Regions from separate parts of the Streptomyces mayteni genome, predicted to be linked through region 2. Evidence: riboswitches for the same ligand, from Rfam matches in the RefSeq annotation. Region 2 holds a riboswitch; the other holds the start of a gene.
The links. A riboswitch is a leader RNA that binds a small molecule or an ion and turns the genes downstream of it on or off. The one in region 2 is predicted to bind cyclic di-AMP.

Region 1 (9,302 bases), on a different contig from region 2:
GCGGCGCCACCCTCGCCGAGGCGAACGACTGGTGGCGGCCCCGCCCCACCGAGGTCCGGGTGATGCTGCCCGAGGGCAACACCAACCCGGCCATATCCAACGGCGTCGCCCTGGGCGGCCAGGTCGCGACCTACGCCTCCAGCGGCCTCGGCCCCACCGCGCTCAACCCGTCGGCGCCGGCCGGCTCGCCCGAGCGCTACACCGACCCGTCCCTCACCGAGGGGGCGCGGGGCGTCACCATCACCGAGGCACAGGCCCTGGTCGTCCTGCGCAACATCGTGGACAACCTGGCGGCGGCCGGCCTGCGCCCCGAGGACGTCGTCACGATGAAGTGCTACCTGATGGCACCGCCCGGCGCCGACACCGCCGACTACGCGGGCTGGAACCGCGCCTACCGCCAGTACTTCGCCAACGTCGACCTGGCCACCGAGGAGGTCGTCCCCGTCCCGATGGGCACCTCGGCCCCCGAGCCGCCCCTCGTCCCCAACGACGCCCGCCCGGCCCGCGCCACCATGGAGGTCGCCTCGCTGGCCGTCGCCGGCTGGCTCGTCGAGGTGGAGGTGACGGCCACCTACCCGACGCGGCGCTGACACCCGCCCCGCGGGCGGTCGCCGCGTGCGGCGTGCACGTCTCCGTTCACGAGGCGGCCCGGGAGATCACGGAGTCGACCAGGGCGACCCGGTGGGACAGGTCCTCGGCAGGGATGTCGACGAGCTCGTAGCCGAGCTCGCGGTAACTCTGTTCGTGGATCTTCTCGAAGGCCAGCGACTCCTCGAAACTGATCCTCCGGGCCGCCGTGGGCTCGCAGAAGCCCAGATTGCGCACGAAGAACACCTGCCGCTCGTAGATCCCCAGCGAGGTGATCCGTTCAAGCTCCGCGGCCAGCACCGGGGACACCGGCCACCCCAGGTAGGTGGCGAGTGCGTGGGTGCAGACCGGCGACCGGTCGAACACCTGGACAGCGCCGGGGGCGTTGGCCGCCAGCTGGCGCTGTCGCTGCAGAGCGACGATCTCGTCGATGAAGGATGCCCGCGCCCATGGCTCGTCCTCGCCCTGCCCCTGCGATCGCGCGATGACCGCGGACGCCGCCTCCTCGACAACCTGGTAGCCGTCGTCGGCCAGGCGCCGCAGTATCGATGTCTTGCCCGCGCCTGGCGCCCCGGTGAGAACGTACCGCCGCATGATCCGAAAGCCTTTCCTACGTGTCGAGACGAGACGCACCGGTTCCCGGGCGGGTGCCCGTCACCACAGCCAGCGGTAGCCGAGCCGCTTGGCGAACTCCGCGGTGCCGCCGACGACTTCGGCGTCGGTGCGGGGGTCGGTGGGGGTGAGGTCGGCGAGGAGGGTGGCGGCGTCGTGGAGGGGGAGGGGGCGGCGGAACTGGAGCCAGGGGGTGTCGTCGTGGCCGGGTGGGCGGAAGAAGAAGAGGAGGTGGAGCTGGGTCGGGTCGGCCGGGGTGGTGGCGAGGGTCGGGTCGGAGCAGTGCCAGCCGGCCAGCCAGGGCGACGCGGCGAGGGCCGGTTCGAGGTGGCGGGCTATGGTGCGGGCCGGCCATTCCCAGGAGAAGTCCCCGGTGACGCGGGCCAGTTCGGCGTCGTAGTCGGCGGCGGGGAAGCGGAGGTCGGGGAGGGTGAGGGCGGGTTCCGCCGGGTTGCGCCAACCGTGCCAGCGGACCTCGTCCGCCGTGCGGGTGACGGTGAGGTAGAGGGCGCCGCAGCAGGCCTCCGAGCATTCGGCTTCGGCGAGGCGGACCTCATGGGGGTCGGGGAGGGCGCGGAGCACCGCGAGGTGGCGGGGGTCCATGCCGGGTTCGTCGGGGAAGGCGGTGGCGAGCAGGTCGGTGCCGTCGACCAGGGGGCGGGTCTCGACCCGGTGGTCGGCGGCCACGATCGACACCTTCAGGTGGTTCATTCCTCGGATGCCTCGGTGAGGCTGGCCAGTTCGGCGTCGGTGAGGGTGAGGTCGGCCACCGCGAGCAGGGCGGGGAGTTGGGCGGTGGTGCGGGCACTGGCGATGGGGGCGACGACGGTGGGCTGGGCCGCGAGCCAGGCCAGGGCGACGGTGGCGACCTCGGCCGAGTGCGCGGCGGCCACCTCGTCGAGGGCGGCGAGGACGCGCTGGCCGCGCTCGGTGGCCAGGAGTTCGGCCGCGCGGCCGGCGCGGGCGGAGGTCACGTCGGTGCCCGGACGGTACTTGCCGGTGAGGAAGCCGGCGGCGAGCCCGAAGTAGGGGACGGCGGCGAGGCCGTGGCGGGCCGCGACGGCGGCGAGTTCGCCCTCGTAGGTGTCGCGCGAGACCAGGTTGTAGTGGGGTTGCAGGGCCACGTAGCGGGCCTTGTTCTCGCGGGTGGCGAAGTCGAGGGAGGCTTCGAGGCGGGCCGCCGAGATGTTGGAGGCGCCGATCTCGCGGACCTTGCCCTCCCTGACGAGGTCGTCGAGGGCGCTGACGATCTCGGACACCTCGACCGACTCGTCGTCGAAGTGCGTGTAGTAGAGGTCGATGCGGTCGGTGCCGAGGCGGCGCAGCGACGCCTCGGCGGCGCGCCTGATGGTGGCCGCGGCGAGGCCCTTGAAGTCGGGGTGGGCGCCCACCTTGGTGGCGAGGACGATCGAGTCGCGGTTGCCGCGGCTGGCCATCCAGCGGCCGATGACGGTCTCCGACTCGCCGCCGCTGTTGCCCTCCACCCAGGCGGTGTAGGAGTCGGCGGTGTCGAGGAAGTCGCCGCCGGCCGCGGCGTAGGCGTCGAGCACGGCGAACGACTCGGCCTCGTCCGCGGTCCAGCCGAAGACGTTGCCGCCGAGGCAGAGCGGGAAGACGTGGAGGTCGCCGACCCTGGGCTTGGTGGTGGTCATGCCGGCCAGCGTAGACCGCGGGCCCGGAAAGACCGGCCGGGCACACCCCCACCCGGCTGGCTCGCGGCCGGGTTCGGGCATCTGGTGTGACGTTGGGCCCGCGAGACGGCCCGGAAAACGGGCCTAACGTCACACCATTCGGCACAGTCAGCGGGTGATCCGCGACGTACGAGCCTAGATGGACTGGCCCTTGCCGCGCAGCCAGGAGAGCGGGTCGATCGTGGCACCGCCGCCGGGCCGCACCTCCAGGTGCAGATGGGCGCCGGTGACGTTGCCGGTGGCGCCGACCAGGCCGATCTGGTCGCCGGTGTCGACCTGCTGGCCGGCGGAGACACTCATCGAGGAGAGGTGGTTGTACCAGACCTCGGTGCCGTCCTCCTGCTCGACGATGACGCGGTAGCCGTAGGAGCCGGCCCAGGCGGCCTCGAGCACGGTACCGGTGTGGATGTTGCTGATCGGGGTGCCGGTCGGGGCGGCGAAGTCCAGGCCGGTGTGCGAACCGGAGCTCCACAGCGAGCCGCTCTGGCCGTAGGTGGAGGTGAGGCGGTAGCTGTTGAGCGGCAGGGTGTAGCTGGCGCGCAGCTCGGCGAGCCGGCGCTCCTCCTCCTGGCGCTGCCGCTCCTCCTCGATCTCGCGCTGCCGCTCCTCCTCGGCCAGGCGCTGCTCCTCGGCCAACTCGGCCGCGCCCTCGGCGGCCTGGACCTCGGCGGCCTGGAGCGCGGCGCTCCTGGTCTGGGCGGCGGCGCCGGCCTCCTGGAAGTCGGCCTGCTGGAGGATACGGGCGCGGAGCGCCTCGCCGGCGTCGGTCTCGCCGGCCTCCAACTGCTCGTCGGACATTCCGGCGGCGGTGAACGGGCTGACGGTGGCGGCCTCTTCGGTGTCGCCGGCGAGCAGGCTGCCGACGACGGGGATGTTGCTCATGGTGTCGGAGGCGGCGCCCATCCCGGGCACCGAGCCGGCTCCGCCCTCGTTGGCGGTGGCCATGCCGCCCGCGCCGACGGCGGCGATCACGCCGACGCCGAGCACGGCGCGGCTGCGGGCCATGGTGCCGCCGCGCTGGCGGGAGACCCGGTGCCGGCCGCGGTTGGGGGCCAGCGTGTCCTCGCCGGGGTTCCACGGCTCGTCGCCCTCGGAGGCGGGGCCGTAGTAGGCGGGCCCGACGCCGTCGGTGCCCTCGGCGGTGACCGGGGTCACCGGGGTGACGGCCTCGACCGGGGTGGGCGCGTCGAAGGCGCGGTCGACGAACGTGGAGTCGTCCTGGCCGGTGGCGGCCTGGGTCGGCGCGTCCGACGTGGTGCCGAACCAGCCGGTGTCGTGGCCGTCGCCCGGGACGCCGGCGAACTCGGCGGTGGCGGACGGGTCGTAGGCGTGGCTCGGGTCGTAGGAGCCGTAACCGCCGTACGTGCCGTAACCGCCGTAGGCGGCCTGGGAGTCCTGGTGGTACTGGGAATCCTGGTGGTAGGAGAGCGGGAGCTCGCCCGTGTCGTGCGCGCCGATCAGGTCGTGGGAGCCGGTGCCGTAGGTGCCGTACGGCTCCCCGGATTCGTCCGGGCGCCGGTCCGCGAGGGAGGTCGCGGAGGCAACGGAGGCATAGCGATTCGACGCCACAGCTGGCGCTCTCCTTTCCTTCCTTCGCCTACCGGGTTAGCTGACGGGTTCGGAGCAGGAAGGTCTCCTACGGGCGGCCGACTGGTCTGGGCTGTCCTGTCGGCTGTCCGATTCACCCCAAGTAGTGGTTCCCCGGTTCCTTGGTGCAGTTGTTGTGCACGTGCCGGATTCGGCGACAGAGCACGGTGCCGTCTCTTGCGACGGCGGTGACGACCGCGCTGCGTTATCGAACGTTAATAGACCCGAGGCCGGATTTCCAAGAGTTCCCAGGAATAAAAGCGGGCGGCCGCGCGGACCTTAGCGAACCAAGTTCCGCAAACCGGGCAAAATTTCATGCCGCTGTGCTCCATATCGCATCCTGACGGTTCGTCAATTGTTATGCGGAGCGGTGTCCTTCACTCACGCACCGTGAGCCTCCCTGGGCACGGGATGATGCAGGGCGAGCAGCGCCATGTCGTCGTTGAGGCGGACGCTGTGCGCGACGACGTCCGTGACCACCTCGTCGAGCAGCGCCGCGGGGCCAGGGAACGAGCGGCCCCGCAGGTGCTCGGCGGGATCGAAGAAGACCCCCCGCTCGTCCCTGGCCTCGCTCACGCCGTCCGTGTAGAGCAGCAGATGGGTGCCGGGCGGGAAGGGCGTGACGCTGATCTCGCCGGTCGGCCCTGGCAGCAGGTCGCCGAGGCCGAGCGGCAGCGCGGGCTCGGCCTCCAGGTAGCTCGCCTCGCCGCCCCGTTCCAGGATCACCGGCTGGGGATGGCCCCGGTTGAGTACCCGGACGCGGATGGGAGCCTCCCTGCCCACCTCGACGAGCACGGCGGTGGTGAAGCCCTCCTCGGGGTCGAGCGTCGCCCGTTGGGCGCGCTCCCGCACCAGGGCGGCCTCCAGGTAGCCGGCGACCGCCACCAGGTCGGGCTCCCGGTCCGCCACCTCCCGGAAGGCGCCGAGGATGACGGCGACCGCCTCGGTGGCCGCGAGGCCCTTGCCGCGCACGTCGCCCACCAGCAGCCGCACCCCGAACCGGGTCTCGCGGACCGCGTAGAGGTCGCCGCCGATCAGGGTGTCCCGCTGCGCGGCCTGGTAGCGGGTGGCGACCCGCAGCGTGCCCGCCCTGGCCGGCGGCTCGGGCACCACGGCGCGCTGCACGGCCTCGGCGACCTCCCTGGCCGAGGCCAGCCGGCGGTCCCGGCGGGCGACGATGCGGTTGACGGCCACCGCGATCAGGGAGATCACGGCGACCGTGGCCACCTTGACGACGGCCTCGCTGACGCTGGGCTCGCGCAGCAGCATCTGGAGGCCGACGGAGCCGGTGGCAAGCACCCCGTAGATCGCGGTGAGCTGGAGCGACAGCACGGGGGCGGCCAGCATCGGGGCCGCCACATAGAGGGGGGTGAGGGTCAGATGCGGCGGGGTCAGGTAGTCGGCCACGTTGCCGAGGAGTAGCAGGAGGAGGGGCAGCCAGGCGTACCAGTGCCTGCCCCCGGCCCACCAGGGCGTCCGCGTCTGCACGCGTCCAATCTGCCCGGGCCGGGTGCGGCCGGCGAGTCGATCTCGCCGCCGGTCGCCCGCCTCCCCGGCCCGCGCTCCGCTCCTGGGCCGCTCGTGGGCCGCTCGTAGGCCGTGTGGGACTCGAACCCACAACCAACGGATTAAAAGTCCGCGGCTCTGCCAATTGAGCTAACGGCCCGCCGGGAGAGCAGCATAGCGCCGGGCCCGCACGTCGACGGCGGCCAGCGCGAGCGCCAGCGGTCCCGGCACGAGCAGCGCGAGCGGCAGCATCATCCAGCCGCACAGCACCGCCGTCGCCAGGGCGAGCAGCACCAGGGCGCTGCCGCCCACGTCCCTGACGGTGTCGCCGGCGGCGCCGCGCACCGCCGCCCGCCAGTCGGTGACCGACTCGGGACGGCCGCACGACCGCAGCCCGACGACCACGGCGCCGGCCGCGACGGCCGCCACCGCGAGCCCCACGGCCGGGCCGCCTGGCAACCCGGCCCGCACCAGCGCCAGGTCGGCCACGATCAGCAGCGCGCCCGCGAGCGCCACGGCGCCGGCGGCGAGGTCGCCGAGGCGCCGCCGGCGCCGCAGCAGCCGCAGGTAGCGGCCGGCCGTCGCCGGCCGGTCCTCGCCCGCGCCGCGCAGCACCGCGCTGGCGGTGGAGAACGCGGCCGGCGCGGTGACCAGCGGCAGGCTGGCCAGCGTGGTCACCAGGCCCACGGCCAGCATGTCGGCGAACAGGGTCATCCGCGGCCCGAAGACCTCGCCAGGCTCGCGGCGGTCGCTCGCGCTCATCCCACTCACCCCTGTCCCTTCAGTTCAGTCCCGAACCGGCCCCTGGACCGCGGTCGTCACGTCTCCGTGGTGTGCAGGGTGGTGCCGGGCAGCGCGTACTCGTCGCGGCGCCCGCACATGCCGTAGCCGCCCTCGCGGCTCGGCTCGGCGTCGTGGGCGGTGGCGTCGGCGAGGTAGCCGGGGTCGCCGGCCTCCAGCGCCGCGAGCTGCTCGCCGGTGCGCTCGGCGGCGGCCAGCGCGCCGGCCCGCCACAGCGCGCGCCAGGTCGGCACCCGGTCGGCGACCAGCCGGGCGGCGGTCCGCTGGAACTCCAGGTAGGGACCGTTGTCGCCGGCCTGGAGCGCGGCGCGCAGCGGCAGGTAGCCCTGGACGGCGAGGTCGCGGCGCCGGTGGGCGGCTTCGGCGACCTCGGCGTCGGTGGCGCCGGTCGGCAGCGCGGCGGCGGCCGCGTACCGCTCGGGGTCGGCGAGCACCTCGGTCGGGAAGGTGAACACCGCGTCGCCGGCCTCCGGCAGGCCGCTGTTCTGCATCAGCACGGTGATCCGCAGCCCGCCGCCCTGCACCATCCGGTGCACGGTGCCAGGCGTGAACCAGGCGACCGAGCCGGGGCCGAGCGGGAGGTCGCGGTAGCCGTCCGGGCTGAGCGTCTGCACCGCGCCCGCGCCGCCGGTGACGACGTACGCCTCCGTGCACACCAGGTGCAGGTGCGGGCTGCCGCCGCAGACGCCGTCGGCGGCCTCCCACTCGTAGGCGGTGAGGTGCGAGAGCCCCACCGCGCCGGGCAGCGGATGCGGCAGGCTCACCACGGCAGGCCCGCCAGGTGGGCGTCGATCCGCTCGACGTCCCAGGCGCCGTCGGCGACCACGACGCGGTAGCGGTAGTCGAACGAGGCGCCCGGCGCCAGCTCGAACTCCTCGAAGAACGCCCAGGAGAAGGCGACCGTCGGGATCGGCTGGGAGCGCACGAACCAGTGCGAGGCGTGGACCGCGCCCTCGCCCAGGTTCTCGGGGGCGTGCGCGAAGACCAGGGTGGTGTCGGCGTCGACGTCGTCGTGGGTGGCGGTGAAGGCCAGCCAGGGCGCGTCGGCGGCCGGGGTGCCCATCGTCTCCTGGTCGGTGGCCTGGCCCTTGGGGGTGATCACCCGGCCGCCGGTGAAGTCGCGCGGGCCGCGCCACTGGAGCCCTGTGTAGCCGGCCATCTCCCGGCCCGCGGTGGTGGGCGAGCCGAAGCGCAGCGGCTCCTCGCGGACGTTGGTCAGCCGGATCGACCAGTCGACGGCGTAGGCGCCGGCCGTGGGGTCGATCGCATACACGGTGACGCCGCGCTGCTCGACGGCCCACTCGTCGCCGTTGTTGGCGACCCAGGTGAGGTTCTCGGCGAGCGTGAACCGGTCGTCCTCGGCGTGCAGCGAGCCGAAGCCGTCGTGCCGCATCGAGCCGACCCGCTCCTCGACGCGCTGGTAGCCGGTCTCGGGGCCGAGGTAGCTGTTGCCGCCCCAGAAGTTCTGCTCCGACAGGTGGCTGGCCGTCATCTGGAGGCCCTTGTGCCAGCGGTGGTCGTTGGGCCGGTAGCCGGAGGCCAGGTTGCCGGCCAGGGTGCGGAGCGGGTGGATGTACGGCTTGCGGGACTCGAAGGGGTCCGCGTCCGGGCGGTAGACGTAGGAGAGCAGCTCGACGCCGCCGTGGCCGACGGTGATGCGGTCGCCGAGGGTGTGGGTGACCTGGATCGTCATCGCGTGGGGCTCCAGTCCGGGTGGTCGCCGTGCATGGCCGAGTAGTAGGGGTCGTCGGGGGTGATCTCGCCGGCCAGCACGGGCTGCCCGGTGAAGGCCGACTTGTAGAGGGCGGCGGCGAACTCGACGGTGGCGCGGGCCGAGGGGCCGCTGCCCGGCGGCCGCTCGCCGCGCGCGTGGGCGTCCAGCAGCACGCCGAGCTGGGCGCCGTGGCCGCTGGGCACGTCGGCGGCCGGGGTACGCCAGTGCTTGATCCGCGCCTCGTCGTCGAGCCCGCGGCGCGGGGTGTACACCCAGTCGCTGTTGCGGTGGCCGTAGAGGTGGGTGACCTCGACGGTGGCCTCGGTGCAGTCGATCCTGATCCGGCTGACCTCGTCGGGCGAGAGCACGCTGTTGACGACGGTGGCCAGCGCGCCGTCCGCGAAGCGGACCAGGGCGGTGGAGACGTCCTCGCTCTCCACGTCGTGCACCAGCCGGCCGGCCATGGCGCGGATCTCGGTCCACTCGCCGAGCAGGTGGAGCAGCAGGTCGTACTGGTGGATGCCGTGGCCCATGGTGGGGCCGCCGCCCTCGGTGGCCCAGCGGCCGCGCCAGGGCACGGAGTAGTAGGCGGTGTCGCGGTGCCAGGTGGTCTGGCAGTGCGCGACCAGCGGGCGGCCGAGCTCGCCGCCGGATATCAGCTCCCGGGCGTGGACGGCGCCCGAGCCGTAGCGGTGTTGGAAGACGACGGAGGCGTACGCGCCGCTGGCCTCCTCGGCGGCGGCGATCTCGTCGTACTCGGCGAGCGAGAGGGTCAGCGGCTTCTCGCACAGCACCCAGGCGCC
Region 2 (9,302 bases):
ACCACAGGGGAAAAATCGGGCAGAATGGCCTCTTGGTCAGACCGTTGAACCCGTGCCCAACACTATGCCAGCCCACCATCCCTCGATGCGACAGTAGAGATCAGCACCGTCCAGCACTCGGATGCTGAGGCAGCCTCGATAGCCCTCTCCCATGTTCTTCCTGTTGGTCCTGGGGTTGTGCCTCTTCAGCGTCGTCTTGGTGAATCGGTCGGGGCCCGCGGAGACGATCTCCTGCCAGAAGCGCATCGCCGCCATGTCGTCCGCGGTTTCGTGGATCTGAAGCTGAAAACGGAGACGTTCTGATGTGATCTCGAGGAGCCGCAGCCAAGCGAGGTAGACCTTGATCATCTCGGGGTCGCTGTTGACGAAGGTGACACGCTCGCGGACGCTGTACGACTTACTCTTGGAGCCTTCGGCCCAGTACAGACCCACGCCCACCAGGAACAGCTCGCGATCCGAGAGATGGCCGATGTCCTCCTGTGCGGCCAGCTTCACACCGCGACGAGCGAGGTCTCGCGTCCGCCGGTACGGCTCCCAACGCGCCTCCGACATTCGCCGGAGCCGCTCGGGCGGAGTGGCTGGCTTGGGCAGGTCCCGGACCCACAGGGACACCGAGCTCTTGGAGACGCCGAGCTCCGCGACGATCTCGTCGTACGTCCGGCCGGCCTCGCGCAGTTCCCGGGCCCTGGCGCGGAGGTCGTCCTTGGCGTTCGGGCGTCTGGTCCACTCCGGCGGTGGTTCGCCGACGAGGAGTTCGGTGAGGGCCCGGTTGTTGGTGACGTCGAGCCGCTGGCCGATCTCGCGTCTGCTCAGGCCGGCTCGGCGTAGTGCGATGGCGTGTTCCCGAAGCTCTGCCCGTGGCTGTTCTGGGTGGCGGTCCATGGTCGGCAGTCTCGGCAGCTTGGGCCGCTCGGGTGGTCGAAACCTCGATCGATTCACTAGTTCGAGTGCTTGTTCGGATGATGTGATCGTCGGTGTGCGGCCGGGCGTGCCCGCCCACCCGAATCGACGGGATCCGGCGCTTAGGCTGGTCGCTATGAATGAGACGGGGGCGGGCAGTACCACCACGGCCGGGGGGTTTCGGCTGTGGTGGTGGACGCGGCGCCGGAGCGTCGTGGTGGATGTGGCGATCGCGCTGATCTCCATGGGGGAGTGCATCGTGCGCGGCTTCGGCTTCGCCACCACGACCGGGCTGCCGGCGGCGCTCGTCGTGGTGCCGCTGGCGGTCGCCGGCGGCTCGGTGGTGCTGCGGCGCCGCTATCCGGTGGCCGTGATCCTGGTGTCCATCTCGATGCTGCCGGCCAGCCCCGGCACCACCATGGCGCTGGTCGCGCTCTACACGTTGGCCACCACGGACGCGCCGCGGCGCGTCATCGGGGTGCTGACCGCGATGCAGGGCCTCGGCACCGGCATCGTCTTCTACCTCCTGATGGACCAGGACGCCGGCCTGCGCGCGCAGCCGATGCCGGCCTGGTTCCCGCCGCTGGTGGCCACCGTGTTCGGCGTGGTGTCGGCGGTGCCGCCGGTGTTGCTCGGGCTCTACGTGCGGGCGCGGCGGCGGCTGGTGGAGTCGCTGCGGGACCGGGCCTTCGGCCTGGAGCGGGAGCTCGCGCTGCTGGCCGAGCGGGCCGAGGAGCGGGCCGAGTGGGCGCGGGGCGAGGAGCGGCGGCGGATCGCGCGGGAGATGCACGACGTGGTGGCGCACCGGGTGAGCCTGATGGTGGTGCACGCGGCGGCGTTGCAGGCGGTGGCGGTGAAGGACCCGGAGAAGGCGGAGCGGAACGCGGGGCTGATCGGGGACATGGGTCGGCAGGCGCTGACGGAGCTGCGGACGATGCTCGGCGTGCTGCGCAGCGGTTCGGCTACCGGGAGCCCGGACGGCGTCTCGGGGGTCAACGGTGCCGCCGCCGCGGACGGCGCGGTCGAGGCGTCGTCCAGGCTGGCCGAGCTGGCGGTGGCGGCCGGTGGTGAGCGGGGGGCGCGGGAGGAGTCGGGTCCCGGTCCGGTGCTCGGCGAGGTGGCGGTGCTGGTGGACCAGTCGCGGGCGGCCGGGATGACGGTGGATCTCGATGTCGAGGGCGAGCCGCGGGACTATCCGGCGCAGGTGGAGGCGACGGCGTACCGGGTGGTTCAGGAGGCGCTGACCAACGTGCACAAGCACGCGGCCGGTGCGGCGGCCCGGGTGCGGGTGGCGCACCGGGAGGACGAGGTGGCGGTGCTGGTGCAGAACGAGGCGCCGGCGGGTGGCGCGGCCGCGGGTGACGGGGCCCGGCTGCCGAGCGGGGGGAACGGGCTGCTCGGGATGCGGGAGCGGGTGACGGCGTTGGGTGGCGGGTTCGTCTCGGGGCCGACGTCGGCCGGTGGGTTCCGGGTCTCGGCGGTGATCCCGGCCCGTTCGGTGGCGGCGGCCGGTGCCTGAGGTGCCGGCGGGGCCTGAGGTGTCCGAGGGGCCCGATGGGCCGGCGGAGACCGTCGGTCCCGGGCTGTTCGATCGGGCGTTCGCCGCGGATCCGTATCCGGCGTACGCCTGGCTGCGCGAGCACGCGCCGGTGCACCGGGCGGTGCTGCCGAGCGGTGTCGAGGCGTGGCTGGTGACCCGGTACGCGGACGCCAGGCGGGCGCTGGCGGATCCCAGGCTGAGCAAGAATCCGGGGCGGCACAGCGCGGCCGAGCACGCCGAGGGGCGGGTGGGGATCCCTGGGGAGCGCGGCGCGAACGTGATGACGCACCTGTTGAACATCGATCCGCCGGACCACACGCGGCTGCGGCGGTTGGTGTCGGCGGCGTTCACGCCGCGTCGGGTGGCGGGGTTCGAGCCGCGGGTGCGGGAGCTGACCGGGCGGTTGGTGGACGGTTTCGCGGGGCGCGGCTCGGCGGATCTGATCGGGGAGTTCGCGTTCCCGCTGCCGATCTACGCGATCTGCGATCTGCTGGGGGTGCCGGCGGCCGACCAGGAGGACTTCCGGCGGTGGGCGGGGATGATGCTGCACACCTCGGGGAAGCGCGGGGGGGTGGGGCGCGCGGTGCGGGGGATGCGCGGGTATCTGGGGGAGTTGATCCACCGCAAGCGGGGGGATCTCGGCGACGACCTGATCTCGGATCTGATCCGGGCCTCGGACCACGGTGAGCAGTTGACCGAGGAGGAGGCGGCGGCGATGGCGTTCATCCTGCTGTTCGCCGGCTTCGAGACGACGGTGAACCTGATCGGGAACGGGGTGCTCGCGCTGCTGCGGCATCCGGCGGAGCTGGCCAGGATGCGGGCCTGGGTGGCGGCCGGGGACGAGGAGCGGTTGGCGGTGGCCGTCGAGGAGTTGCTGCGTTACGACGGGCCCGTGGAGCTGGCGACCTGGCGGTTCGCGAGTGAGTCGCTGACGTTGGGCGGGCGGCGGGTGGAGCGCGGCGATCCGGTGCTCGTGGTGTTGGCGGCGGCCGACCGGGATCCGGCGCGGTTTCCCGAGCCGGACCGGCTCGACCTGGGGCGGACGCGGAATCCGCATCTGGGGTACGGCCATGGGATCCACTACTGCCTGGGGGCGCCGTTGGCGCGTCTGGAGGCGCGGGCGGCGCTCGGGGAGTTGTTGTCCAGGCTGCCGGATCTGCGGTTGGCGGCGGACGTGGTCGAACTCCGGTGGCGGGGTGGGCTGATCATGCGTGGGCTGCGCGAACTGCCGGTGGCGTTCACCGCCGAGCCGATGGTGGGCCGTGACGGAGCGTCAGCGATGTGATCCACACGTGATCTTGGTGGGATTGACTTGTGATCGTGTGGCAGGGGGAGCTAGGTTCCCCTCAACCGCATCAATGTTCGTTTTGGGAGGCCCTTCAGATGCGCTCCGGGACTGGTCGTCATCGTCGCCCGCGACAGGCTCCGGCCTTTGTCGTCGCTGCCGGGGTCACCGGCGCGGGCATAGCCCTGCCGCTCTTGGGCGCCGGGGCAGCCAACGCCGTGAGTGACGAGACGTGGGACAGCGCCGCGCAGTGCGAGAGCGGTGGCGTGTGGAGCGCCAACCAGGGCAACGGCCGGTACGGCGGGCTCCAGCTCACCCTGGACGACTGGGAGCGGTACGGCGGCCGCGAGTTCGCCATGCGCCCCGACCTGGCGAGCCGGTTCCAGCAGATCACGGTCGCCGGCCGGATGCTCGCGGACCGCGGCGAGCAGGCGTTCCCCGGCTGCGCGGTGCTGACCGGCCTGTGGCCGGAGTTCCGCGACGAGCCGGGCGACGACATCGACTGGGCGGAGGAGGCCGAGGAGGCCCAGGCCGAGGAGGAGATCGGCGGCCCCGAGGACTCGACGACCGCGCCGTCGGACGACGCCACCGCCACGCCCGACGCGTCGGCCACGCCGACCGTCCCGGCCGACCCGAGCGGCCCCGCCGAGTCGGGTGGGCCGGGCGCCGGTGAGTCGGCCGAGGGGTCCCGCGAGGGCGGGGCGTCGGGCGACACGGCGACCGAGCGGGCGGAGCACGACTCCGACACGGCCCGGATCAGGGAGCTGTTGAAGCGGCTGCGGGACCTCGACGTGCCCCGGCCAGGCGACGAGGAGCGGGCCGGGGCCGAGTCCTCAGGCGCCACCCAGACCCCGCGGGCCCCGGAGGCCACCGAGTCGACCGGGAGCGCCGAGGCCCCGGAGGCCACCGAGTCGACCGGGGCTCCGGAGGCGACCGGTGGCGCCGGCTCGTCGGGCGCCGGCACCAAGGGCCCCTCGCTGTTGGACATTCCGGGCGACAGCGGCGGCATCTCCGGCAGTTGGGTCGATCTCTACCGCTCCAGCCAATCGGGCATTACCGACAATGTCGACGATACCGTCGGCGACATTCTCGGCGACCAGCAGGGCGACTTGAGCTCCACCGGCCGTTAAGGCGGGTCGCCCCACGGTGACTTCACCCGGGCATCGGATGTGACCATCGTCTCTTTCGCCCCACGCGTGTCAGCCTGCCCCGAACTGCCCGATTCTCTTGTGACCTGCGGGAGTTGAGCGTTCCCGCTGTCAAGTGCTCGCGAGCGCGCGATCTTCATCGTTCTTGAATCGTTAGGCGGGGTGTGTTTAGTGTCCCCCGCTCGGCTTTCGCGTCGGGCACCGAGGCCGTAACGCCGAATCCTGCCGCCGGCCTGGGGGACCACCATCGCGCACCACCGCAGGCAGGAGCGGGGGACCCACCACGCCCGGCGGCCACCGTGGCCGGGCCGTGGCCGTCGCGCCGTGCCCTCGCGGGCCGGACCGACTCGGGGTGAAGTCGCGGGGGGCCAGCGCTCCCCGAGGCCGGGCAACTCACCACGCCCGAACCCGACAGCTCACCTCGTAGGCGTCGGTGAGAAGGAACCTCATGCTGTTCAGGGGCAATGGTCGTCACCGTCGTCCGTCCCGGCCGACCCGCATAGCCACCGCGGCCGGCGTCACCGGCGCCGCCGTCGCCATCCCGATGCTCTCCGCCACCGGCGCGAGCGCCGCCTCCGTCGACACCTGGGACGCCGTCGCCCAGTGCGAGTCCGGCGGCGACTGGGCCATCAACACCGGCAACGGCTACTACGGTGGCCTCCAGTTCTCCGCGTCCAGCTGGGCGGCCGCCGGCGGCACCCAGTACGCCGAGCGCGCCGACCTCGCCACCAAGGACCAGCAGATCGCCGCCGCCGAGGTGCTGCTCTCCATGCAGGGCCCCGGCGCCTGGCCCGTCTGCGGCGCCCAGGCCGGCCTCTCCGCCGGCGGCGAGTCGCCCTCCGTCGACCCGAACGCCTCGGGCTCGGGCGCCGAAGAGGTCGCCCCGGCCCCCGAGGCCCCCGCTCCCGAGGCCCCCGCCGCGCCCGAGGAGCAGCCGGCTCCCGAGGCCCCGGCCGTCGAAGCCCCAGTCGTTGAGGAGGGCGCTCCGCTCTCCGCCGAGGTCGAGGTCGAGGGTGACGGCTCCAGCTACACCGTCAAGGCCGGCGACACCCTCTGGGCCATCGCCGAGGCGCACGACACCACCTGGCGCGAGATCTTCGGCGACAACGGGTCCGTCATCGGCGACGACCCCGACCTGATCCTCCCGGGCCAGAAGCTCACCCTGTAACGGCTGCCGACCGCTCAGGGCACGGGCCCCGGCACGCGCGTCGCGCGTGCCGGGGCCCGTCTCGTTCCGGGGTCGCGCGGGGATTTTCTTCACCTTGTAAACAAAAAGATGCCATCCCCTCTGAGCTGCGCGTTCATGCCGATGTGGGGAGACTGTGGCGGGCTGGAGGACGGTCCCGCACCACGAGCCGGTTAGGCTCAGGGGGCTGAAGACAGCTGAAGACGTAAAGACGATCCTTTGACCGAAGGAGACCCCCCGTGCCGTCCATCGATGTCGTCGTAGCGCGCGAGATCCTCGACTCGCGAGGCAACCCCACGGTCGAGGTCGAGGTCGGCCTCGACGACGGCAGCACCGGCCGCGCGGCGGTGCCCTCCGGCGCCTCCACCGGCGCCTTCGAGGCCCTTGAGCTGCGGGACGGGGACCAGAGCCGCTACCTCGGCAAGGGCGTGGAGAAGGCCGTGCTCGCCGTCATCGAGCAGATCGGCCCCGAGCTGGTCGGCTACGACGCCACCGAGCAGCGGCTGATCGACCAGGCCATGTTCGACCTGGACGCCACCGCCGACAAGTCGTCGCTCGGCGCCAACGCCATCCTCGGCGTCTCGCTGGCCGTCGCGCACGCCGCGTCCGAGTCCCGCGACCTGCCGCTCTTCCGCTACCTCGGCGGCCCGAACGCGCACCTGCTGCCGGTGCCGATGATGAACATCCTCAACGGCGGCGCGCACGCCGACTCCAACGTGGACATCCAGGAGTTCATGATCGCGCCGATCGGCGCCGAGTCGTTCTCCGAGGCGGTCCGCTGGGGCGCCGAGACGTACCACACCCTCAAGAAGGTCCTGAAGGAGCGCGGCCTGGGCACCGGCCTGGGCGACGAGGGCGGCTTCGCGCCGAACCTGGAGTCCAACCGCGAGGCGCTCGACCTGATCGTCGAGGCCATCCAGAAGGCCGGCTACACCCCGGGCCAGGACATCGCGCTGGCGCTCGACGTGGCCGCCACCGAGCTCTACTCGGACGGCGTCTACACGCTGGAGGGCAAGGCGCACACCGCCGAGGAGCTGACCGCGTACTACACCGAGCTGGTGCGCGACTACCCGCTGGTGTCCATCGAGGACCCGCTGAGCGAGGAGGACTGGGAGGGCTGGGGGACCCTGACCGCCGCCCTCGGCGACAAGGTGCAGATCGTCGGCGACGACCTGTTCGTCACCAACCCCGAGCGGCTGCAGCGCGGCATCGACTCCGCCGCGGCCAACGCGCTGCTGGTGAAGGTCAACCAGATCGGCTCCCTCACCGAGACCCTGGACGCCGTCGAGCTGGCCCAGCGCAACGGCTTCAAGTGCATGATGTCCCACCGCAGCGGCGAGACCGAGGACGTCACCATCGCGGACCTGGCCGTCGCCACCAACTGCGGCCAGATCAAGACCGGCGCCCCGGCCAGGTCCGAGCGGGTCGCCAAGTACAACCAGTTGATGCGGATCGAGGAGATCCTGGACGACGCCGCCGTCTACGCCGGCCGCAGCGCCTTCCCGCGCTTCCGCGACTGACCCGCCGTTCGTCGTACACCCGTCCCCGCCATCCGTCCCTTACGGTGGCGGGGACACGCTTACTCGGCCCCGCGGGGCCGCAACGGCAGGCCGAAGAGGGAGGCGACGTGGCCGCGGACCGGGACCGGTTCTCCACCGCCACCAGGCTCAGGTTGCTCGGCGAACAGGCGGCGGAGCGCGTCTACCGTGCGCAGAGCCGCCGTCTCGAGGCCAAGCCGCGCCGTGGCCGGCTCACCGGGCGGGCCGCGGTGCTCGCCCTGGTGGTCTGCACGCTGATCGTCGCGCTGGCGTATCCGCTGCGCCAGTACGTCCAGCAGCGCTCCGAGATCGACGACCAGCGCCGGCTGGCCGAGGAGGCCGAGCGCCGGGTCGAGGAGCTGCGGGACGAGAAGGCCAGATGGCAGGACGACGCCTATGTGCGGCGGCAGGCGCGTGAGCGGCTGCGGTACCTGCTGCCCGGCGAGACCGGCTACGTGCTGCCGGCCGACCCCTCGGCCGACGGCGCCGCGACCGACGGCGACCGCCCGCGCCCCCGGGGTGCGACGCCGGCCGTCCGGCCCTGGTACGAGAATCTGTGGGACGGCGTCGACCGCGCCGACGCGGTGGGCCGGGACCGCTGAGTTCCCCTCCGCCCCGCCGCGACCCGCCCTTACGAGCCGACGAGGCGACAGCGACCAGCATGGACCCCACGCCCCCGACCACGCCCCCGACCCCGACCGACGCCGCCACCGTCCAGGCACAGCTCGGCCGTCCGCCGCGCGGGCTGCGCGCCGTGGCGCACCGCTGCCCGTGCGGCAACCCCGACGTGGTGGAGACCGCGCCCCGGCTGCCGGACGGCACGCCGTTCCCCACCACCTACTACCTGACGTGCCCGCGCGCCGCCTCCGCCATCGGCACCCTGGAGGCCGACGGCGTGATGAAGGAGATGACGGCCCGGCTGGCGGAGGACCCGGAGCTGGCCGCCGCCTACCGGGCCGCGCACCAGGACTACCTGGCGCGCCGGGACGCCATCGAGGTGCTGCCCGGCTTCCCGAGCGCCGGCGGCATGCCGGACCGGGTCAAGTGCCTGCACGTGCTGGTCGCGCACGCGCTGACGGCCGGCCCCGGGGTGAACCCGCTGGGGGACGAGGCCCTTTCCATGCTGCCCGAGTGGTGGCGGAAGGGGCCCTGCGTGGCCAGGCCGGCCGAGCCGACGTCCCAGACGGTCTTCGAGAGGGAGGAGGCGCCATGACGACGGCCGCCGCCATCGACTGTGGCACCAACTCCATCCGGCTGCTGATCGCCGACGCCGACCCGGCGACCGGCCGGCTCACCGACCTCGACCGGCGGATGGAGATCGTCCGGCTCGGCCAGGGCGTGGACCGCACCAGGCGGCTCGCCGCCGACGCGCTGGAGCGCACCTTCGCGGCCTGCCGCGAGTACGCGGCCGCGATCGAGGCGCACGGCATCACGCCCGACCGGGTGCGGTTCGTCGCCACCTCGGCCACCAGGGACGCCGCCAACCGGGACGAATTCACCGGCGGCGTCGAGAAGATCCTGGGCGTCGCCCCCGAAGTGGTCACCGGGGACGTGGAGGCCGCGCTGTCGTTCACCGGCGCCACCCGGGAGCTGACCGGTCTGCCCGGGCTCACCCCGCCCTACCTGGTAGTGGACATCGGCGGCGGCTCCACCGAGTTCGTGCTCGGCGACGAGGCGGTGCGGGCCGCCCGCAGCGTGGACATCG

Region 1: another riboswitch for cyclic di-AMP. It lies ahead of ACYVPE_RS18075 (M23 family metallopeptidase); the one in region 2 lies ahead of ACYVPE_RS19240 (transglycosylase family protein).

The regions. Positions count from the first base shown of each region.
Region 1 is NZ_BAAGPR010000037.1:15,110-24,411, forward strand. It holds gene ACYVPE_RS18055 (Rid family hydrolase) at 1-590, shown strand, start outside; gene ACYVPE_RS18060 (AAA family ATPase) at 637-1,182, opposite strand; gene ACYVPE_RS18065 (hypothetical protein) at 1,243-1,911, opposite strand; gene ACYVPE_RS18070 (aldo/keto reductase) at 1,908-2,852, opposite strand; gene ACYVPE_RS18075 (M23 family metallopeptidase) at 3,027-4,046, opposite strand; cyclic di-AMP (ydaO/yuaA leader) riboswitch at 4,471-4,645, opposite strand; gene ACYVPE_RS18080 (PP2C family protein-serine/threonine phosphatase) at 4,860-5,966, opposite strand; tRNA gene ACYVPE_RS18085 (tRNA-Lys) at 6,072-6,144, opposite strand; gene ACYVPE_RS18090 (hypothetical protein) at 6,135-6,746, opposite strand; gene ACYVPE_RS18095 (cupin domain-containing protein) at 6,803-7,552, opposite strand; gene ACYVPE_RS18100 (DUF6807 domain-containing protein) at 7,546-8,478, opposite strand; gene ACYVPE_RS18105 (Gfo/Idh/MocA family protein) at 8,475-9,302, opposite strand, start outside.
Region 2 is NZ_BAAGPR010000041.1:5,925-15,226, forward strand. It holds tRNA gene ACYVPE_RS19215 (tRNA-Gln) at 1-11, opposite strand, end outside; gene ACYVPE_RS19220 (hypothetical protein) at 37-882, opposite strand; gene ACYVPE_RS19225 (sensor histidine kinase) at 1,037-2,419, shown strand; gene ACYVPE_RS19230 (cytochrome P450 family protein) at 2,439-3,725, shown strand; gene ACYVPE_RS19235 (transglycosylase family protein) at 3,944-4,855, shown strand; cyclic di-AMP (ydaO/yuaA leader) riboswitch at 5,184-5,318, shown strand; gene ACYVPE_RS19240 (transglycosylase family protein) at 5,322-6,041, shown strand; gene eno (phosphopyruvate hydratase) at 6,299-7,579, shown strand; gene ACYVPE_RS19250 (FtsB family cell division protein) at 7,687-8,199, shown strand; gene ACYVPE_RS19255 (DUF501 domain-containing protein) at 8,259-8,810, shown strand; gene ACYVPE_RS19260 (Ppx/GppA phosphatase family protein) at 8,807-9,302, shown strand, end outside.